DNA from 3 places in the Neobacillus sp. MER 74 genome. Region 1 is predicted to be linked to each of the others. Evidence: riboswitches for the same ligand, from Rfam matches in the RefSeq annotation. Region 1 holds a riboswitch; each other region holds the start of a gene.
What was found. A riboswitch is a leader RNA that binds a small molecule or an ion and turns the genes downstream of it on or off. The one in region 1 is predicted to bind cobalamin.

Region 1 (2,271 bases):
AAGCTGAAAGACATACTTTTTTATACGGCTATTGGGAAAAGTCATTTTATGATAAAGCAGGCAAGACGCAGAGAAAATGGGAAGGCTTCAATATCATCATTGGGCGGTATATGTTCATTTCGAAATCCATTATTAAAGAGCATATGAAAGCATCAAAAGAGATGATTGCCTGTCCAATCTGTCAAGGAACCGTGCTAAACCACCATAAAAAACTAAAGTTTGGTGACACGGATATTCGCGAGATTATTCATCAACCTATTGATCAGGTCATTAAAACAGTAGGGAAGTTACCAGAGTTTGAAAAACTAAAAGCAATTGTTGGCGGCGATATGGCACTTACGGAAGATGTCTCCTTACTTCCTAGGGAAACACAAGTATCGCTGAAAATGCTTGAATTAGAACTAGCAAGCTTCGCCGGTTATGAAATGGTATTACAAAATGTTTTACCATTCTGGGATAGAATTAAAGGCAATATCGAGGCAATAAGCAGCAAAAATCTGATCACAATCTGTGATTTTGCCAATATTGACGAAACTAGAGAAACCATTATTGATAAGTATTTTGCCAATGGAAAATACAAAAAACTAACATATGTCTATGAAGCGTTTGGTTACAAAAAAATTGTCACCCAGATTAATAAGATTAAAGCAGGTCATCCGTGTCCATTCTGTAAAGGAAAGAAAGTAATTTCTGAAGATAATCTCCATGATGGCGTGTTTAAATTAACGATCCCATGTGTGAGTTGTCATGCGAGCGGCATCAATGAAGAGGGCCGAAAGGAAATAGTCGAGGGCATACAAGTACAAACATGGCTAACTGGTAACGTAAGTGATGTTGTTGCTGAAAGTTTATGTACGGAGGCAGTTGCAGATATTCCTATTTTTAATCGTATTCGTGAGTTGAATAAGCGAGAAATGATGGCGGTTTATCAATGTCTAGAGCAAAATAATTAAATTCTAAGCATGTTAATCTGACCCTTTTTCAGAAAATTATGTACACCAAATTTATAATATGTTATAGTTAGTGAAAATTCCATATCGTGTAAGAATTGGTGCCAAGCTAAGGCTTGGCTTAAAAGGGAAGAACGGTGTAATTCCGTCGCTGTCCCGCAACTGTAAATCGGAGTGAATCACAAATACCACTGTCTATTCGACGGGAAGGTGTGAGGAACTATGATGATGAGCCAGGAGACCTGCCAAATTCCAGTACACACCAAATACCTACGTGGAAATAGGTGGTGACATTCATTTGTACGACAAACGAGTTATGAGTATCAATGTTTTTGCATGTCATTTAAACATAACTTTAACTTGATTGTAGAGCCATTTCCATTTTGCGGAGATGGCTTTTTTGTATTTGGGAATTTTGTAAAAATAATAAGGAGGAATGAAGAATGAATTTAGTAAGTACAGCGATTGGTTACCCGTACATTGGTGATAACCGGGAGTGGAAACGGTGTGTAGAATCTTATTGGAAGTCCGCGATATCAGAGGAGCAATTTAGTTTAGAGATGAAAACGATTCGATTAAATAATTTGAAACGCCAACAATCATTAGGCTTGGATTTACTAACAGTTGGTGATTTTACCTTTTATGACCGGATGCTAGACCATGCGGCAATGTTCGGAATGGTTCCAAATCGTTATCAGTGGACAGGCAATGAAGTAAATCTATCAACCTATTACGCAATGGCACGCGGGGGAAAGAATGTAGTAGCATGTGAAATGACAAAGTGGTTTAACACCAACTATCACTACATCGTTCCTGAGTATGAAGGCCAGTCATTAAGATTAACGAAGAATTACATCTTAGATTATTTCTTAGAAGCCAAACAGGAATTAGGTCTAATGACAAAGCCTACTTTAATCGGTCCTTTTACTTTTGTGAAATTAGCGAAAGGATACGATGCCAAATCGAAAGCATTGTTTATTTTAAAACTTCTACCGCTCTATGCACAAGTATTGCAGCAACTTGTAAATGCAGGTGCTCAGTGGATTCAAGTGGAAGAACCCGCTTTGGTCCTTTCACTTACAGCAGATGATGTAAAACTAGTCCAGGAGATTTACAAACAATTAGCAGAACAAGTACCAGCTGCCCGAATCATGTTACAAACCTATTTTGAAGGACTATCAGTGTATGAAGAGCTATCTCATTTACCGGTTGCGGGGATTGGACTTGATTTCATCCATGGTTCTGAAGAGAATATGGCTTCACTTCGAAAACACGGCTTCCCACAAGACAAAGTATTAGGAATTGGCATCGTAAATGGACG
Region 2 (2,271 bases), on a different contig from region 1:
TTTCGGTAAAATATTTAACATCTGTTTCATCATAAAAATCCTCTAGTCCAAGCGGATTCCCCTGTTCATCCTTCCAGCCCATCATTTGTTTTACTTGATGAGGACAAAATGTATGCCACTGTCCAATACTTCTGCCCTGCTCATCCTTATCTTCCAACTTTTTCATAAAAAGGTCTGGTATAGAAACACCTGTGAAAATATCATGGGCTTTACGGCGTTCATCCCCATTATTTGTTTTCAAGTCAAGAAACCCGTTCATGATATCTTTATGGAACAAATCAAGGTACACAGCAATGGCCCCTTGACGCTGACCTAACTGATCAACACTGACAGCTGTATCATTTACCAATTTTATCCACGGAACCACACCAGATGAGTTTCCTTTAAATCTCTTAATATCGGAACCTAGGGCGCGAACTTTACCATAATAGATTCCAATTCCTCCGCCATCTTTACTTAACCGGGCAATATCCCAATTATTTAAATAAATGCCATCAAGTGAGTCATCTACTGTATCAATAAAGCAGGAAGAAAGCTGCCCAAAGCTTTTCCCCGCATTTGCTAGAGTCGGTGTGGCAACCGTCATATATAAATGACTTAATGCCCAATATGCCTCCTTCACAAGATGCAGGCGTTCAGTCATTTTTTCATCCTTCATGAGGGTCATTGCAATAATCATGAACCGTTCCTGGGGAAGTTCATAAACATTACGATTATAATCTTGAGCAAGATAACGATCTGCAAGTAAAAATAACCCTATGTAATTAAATAATAAATCATGTTCTGGATTTATCTCTTTCGCCAGCTGGTCGATTTCATCCTTACTATATACGTTTAAAAGATCATTAGAATAGATCCCTATTTCCGTTAAATCCTTTATTAAGTTATAAAAGTCTCCATATTTTAGAGAACGATCATATCCGCGACTTTTGGCAGCCCTACCATATAGTTCATTCAGATATAAACGGGAAGCGACAAATGTCCAATCCGGCTGGTCCATTTCGATTTGATTCACTGCATATACTAGAGCTTGTTGATTTGCTTCTAGCTCTGTTACATCAAGTTGACTTAGTTTGTTTCTAAGTTCCATTGTATTAATCTGATATTTATCTGAAACTTGTTCTATAGATTCTAAAACGTAATTATGTTCAGATTGCAGTTCCTCAATTTTCATTTCATTTCCCCCTATAATAAAAAAATCCGCTCAACGGGAATTGAGCGGATGAAACGATAACATTACAAAAGGAAATAATTAACTATCCATGCCTCCTGTCGCCACCGTTCATCTTCTCAATCCCCGAAGAAGTTGAAACATCTTAAGAAAGACAGGTCTCCTGACTCATGCTTCTATCTACTTTGAACCCTTCCCATATAAGTACCTAATAGATTAGACAATCTTATACAGTGGTTTGTTCATTTCGTCAGCATTTACAGTTGCGGGGGCAGCTCTGGATTTACACCAGATTCCCTATTAAGCCACAATGGGCATCTTCTCTTAAGGCTAACACAATATATAGTTGTTTTTTTAAAAATAAAAACAATATGTAGTGAATCAATGTTATTAATAATAGTATAGTCTTTATGATATTTCAAGTCTATTATTTTTTTAAAATGAAACTAATTTGATTGAATATCCGTATATGAAGAAAGACCAAATTGAAAAGAGGCATTTTTATGGGGAACATTATTCTATTTACATTGATTATTGGGATAGCTGCTGCGCTTGTTCTAATACCAATTTTTAAACCTGAAAAGGAAAGTAAAAAAGAGGGAAAAACACTCAAAATCGGCGTGTTCATTGCACTTGTTTTGATACTCATGATAGCAGTGTTTGTATTCTATTATTTTACTAATTATGATAGAAATTTCACCTCGGTATGGCCGTTAGCTATTCTCCTAACCGCTGTTGGGGCCTTTCTTGCCAAAGGCACAGAAAGAATACTTAAAGGAATTCTCTTCCTTGCAAGTCTAGGCCTTGGAATTTATTTCTTAACCGCATTTATCTTTAATGCGGATCAAAAGTATGAAGTTGCCAAGATGGATGAAAAGGTAGAAATTCAAACTTTTGATGAGAAAGAAACACCTGCCAGTGTTCCACCGCAGTTTGCACGCAATAAAATGAAAAAAGCGTTTGGACAAGTTCCGAACACAAGCTATTATGAGCTTGGGAACCTGCAAATTCAAAAGCTGAACGATGACTATGTATATATTGCACCTGTGGAGTTTTCCGGATTTTTTAAATGGTGGAAAGGAAACAGTACACCTGGTTAC
Region 3 (2,271 bases), on a different contig from region 1:
ATGAATGAGGATGGAACGATGGCCCGCGTTCCTGATCTTTTCAAAATTGCAGAGAGAATGAACCTTAAAATGATTACGATTAAAGATCTAGTTGAATATAGAATGAAAAATGAACGAATGGTTAAGCGGGAAGCATAGATTACCGCTCTAAAGCTCAACTACACAAAACAATTGATGGAGGCATACACATGGGAAATATTTTTGAAGGAAATTTAGTTGGTTCTGGGTTAAAAATTGGAATAGTTGTTGGACGTTTCAATGAATTTATTACTAGTAAATTATTAAGCGGTGCACAGGATGCACTTAAAAGACATGGAGTTAGCGAGTCAGATGTGGACCTTGCGTGGGTTCCGGGGGCATTTGAGATTTCATTAATCGCTCAAAAAATGGCCAATAGTAATAAATACGATGCAGTTATTACACTTGGAACTGTCATTCGCGGTTCAACTCCACATTTTGACTATGTTTGTAATGAAGTAGCAAAGGGTGTTTCTGCGATCAATTTGAAAAGTGGCATTCCTGTTATTTTTGGAGTGTTAACAACGGATTCAATCGAACAAGCCATTGAACGAGCTGGTACAAAGGCAGGAAATAAAGGTTGGGATGCAGCAACGGCTGCAATTGAAATGGCAAATTTATGCAGAAGTATTGAGCAATAACTTGTTGTAAAAAATCATATACAAATCTTTTCTCATTTTCTATAATAAAAATAACAAAAAAATATTATTTTAAATTTAGGTGCTAAAATCTTCTCAGATGATTTTAAGCTTAAAAGGGAAGTTGGTATAAGCCAACGCGGTCCCGCCACTGTAAATGGGAGCAACCTATATTGTGTCACTGTCGTATACGATGGGAAGGCATAGGAAGCGATGATCATGAGCCAGGAAACCTGCCTAATTCTTGTGCGCCAATAACCTACGAGGATAGGAAGGTGTTGAAGGCTAGACTCTATTTACTTATGCTAGTAACCTGAATCTATCATACCAACATCTCCATTTCATTTTGGAGATGTTTTTTGTTGTTATCCCGTATTTTGTTTAGCACAAGAAAAAATTTATTTTTTGTTACATACATGATACTTTTCAAAGAAAGCAGGGAGAAAAATGAAGAAGTTGTATTCATTGCTGTTAGTAGTATTATTGACAGTAGGAGTGTTAGCGGGTTGTGCTGAAAAGAAAGACCAGGTAAAGGAAGATTCAAATACTAGTGTAGAGAAGAAAACAGCGGAAGTTACCTATCCACTTACGATTAAAGATGCAACCAAGGCGGAAGTTACTATTGAAAAGAAACCAGAAAGCATTGTTTCTCTGATCCCAAGTAATACTGAAATTGTTTTTGCCTTAGGTCTTGATAAGGAAGTAGTGGGAGTAACCGATTTCGACAATTATCCAGAAGCGGCAACCAAAAAGGAGAAAGTTGGCGGCCAAGAAATAAACTTAGAAAAAATTATTTCCTTAAAGCCAGATTTAGTGTTAGCACATGCCTCTTGGGCTTCTAGTTCTGAAGCTGGGCTTCAGCAGTTAAAAGATGCAGGGATTCCTGTTTTAGTCGTTAATGACGCGCAAAACTTTGATCAAGTCTTTGATTCTATAGATTTGATTGGGAAAGCCACTGGTGAAACAGCAAAAGCTAATGAAATCATCACTGGGATGAAAGATAAATTAGCAGAAATTAAAGCAAAGGCTGGAGAGATAAAAGAAAAGAAAAAGGTATTGGTTGAGGTTTCACCAGCTCCAGAAATTTATACATCTGGAAAGAATACGTTTATGGGTCAAATGCTTAGTGTAATAAATGCTGAAAACATCGCTAATGATCAAGAAGGCTGGATTAAAATTGACCAAGAAGCAATGATTAAACGCAATCCTGATGTCATTGTCACTACCTATGGATTCTATGTCAAGAATCCTGTGGATCAAGTTTTAACTAGAAAGGGCTGGGAAACGGTCAACGCCGTAAAGAATAAACATGTAGTTGATGTGGATTCTGATCGTGTGACTCGCTCAGGCCCAAGGATTGTTGAAGGAGTAGAAGATCTTGCGAAGGCTGTCTATCCTGAAGTTTTTAAATAATAAGTATTTAGCCTATTGTATAGCTGGGATCTTCCTGATTCTTTCTATATTAATAGGTATTTCGATAGGAACGGTTTCGGTTCCAATCTTAACTATCATAAAGATTATTAGTGCAAAGTTATTCGGGCTCATTTCCTTGGAGAAATTTGACCCAATGTATACGAGTATTGTCTTAAATATTCGGTTGCCTAGAGTAATCTTA

Region 2: it holds a riboswitch for cobalamin, as region 1 does, so the genes downstream of both, M3610_RS09940 (ribonucleoside-diphosphate reductase subunit alpha) here and metE (5-methyltetrahydropteroyltriglutamate--homocysteine S-methyltransferase) in region 1, are expected to answer to the same signal.
Region 3: it holds a riboswitch for cobalamin, as region 1 does, so the genes downstream of both, M3610_RS16450 (ABC transporter substrate-binding protein) here and metE (5-methyltetrahydropteroyltriglutamate--homocysteine S-methyltransferase) in region 1, are expected to answer to the same signal.

The regions. Positions count from the first base shown of each region.
Region 1 covers NZ_JAMAUV010000012.1:32,496-34,766, forward strand. The annotation lists gene M3610_RS18565 (ATP-binding cassette domain-containing protein) at 1-953, shown strand, start outside; cobalamin riboswitch at 1,033-1,214, shown strand; gene metE (5-methyltetrahydropteroyltriglutamate--homocysteine S-methyltransferase) at 1,394-2,271, shown strand, end outside.
Region 2 covers NZ_JAMAUV010000004.1:279,644-281,914, reverse strand. The annotation lists gene M3610_RS09940 (ribonucleoside-diphosphate reductase subunit alpha) at 1-1,174, opposite strand, end outside; cobalamin riboswitch at 1,309-1,508, opposite strand; gene M3610_RS09935 (hypothetical protein) at 1,675-2,271, shown strand, end outside.
Region 3 covers NZ_JAMAUV010000009.1:122,392-124,662, forward strand. The annotation lists partial or broken gene ribB (3,4-dihydroxy-2-butanone-4-phosphate synthase) at 1-132, shown strand, start outside; gene ribH (6,7-dimethyl-8-ribityllumazine synthase) at 189-659, shown strand; cobalamin riboswitch at 720-911, shown strand; gene M3610_RS16450 (ABC transporter substrate-binding protein) at 1,104-2,069, shown strand; gene M3610_RS16455 (FecCD family ABC transporter permease) at 2,035-2,271, shown strand, end outside.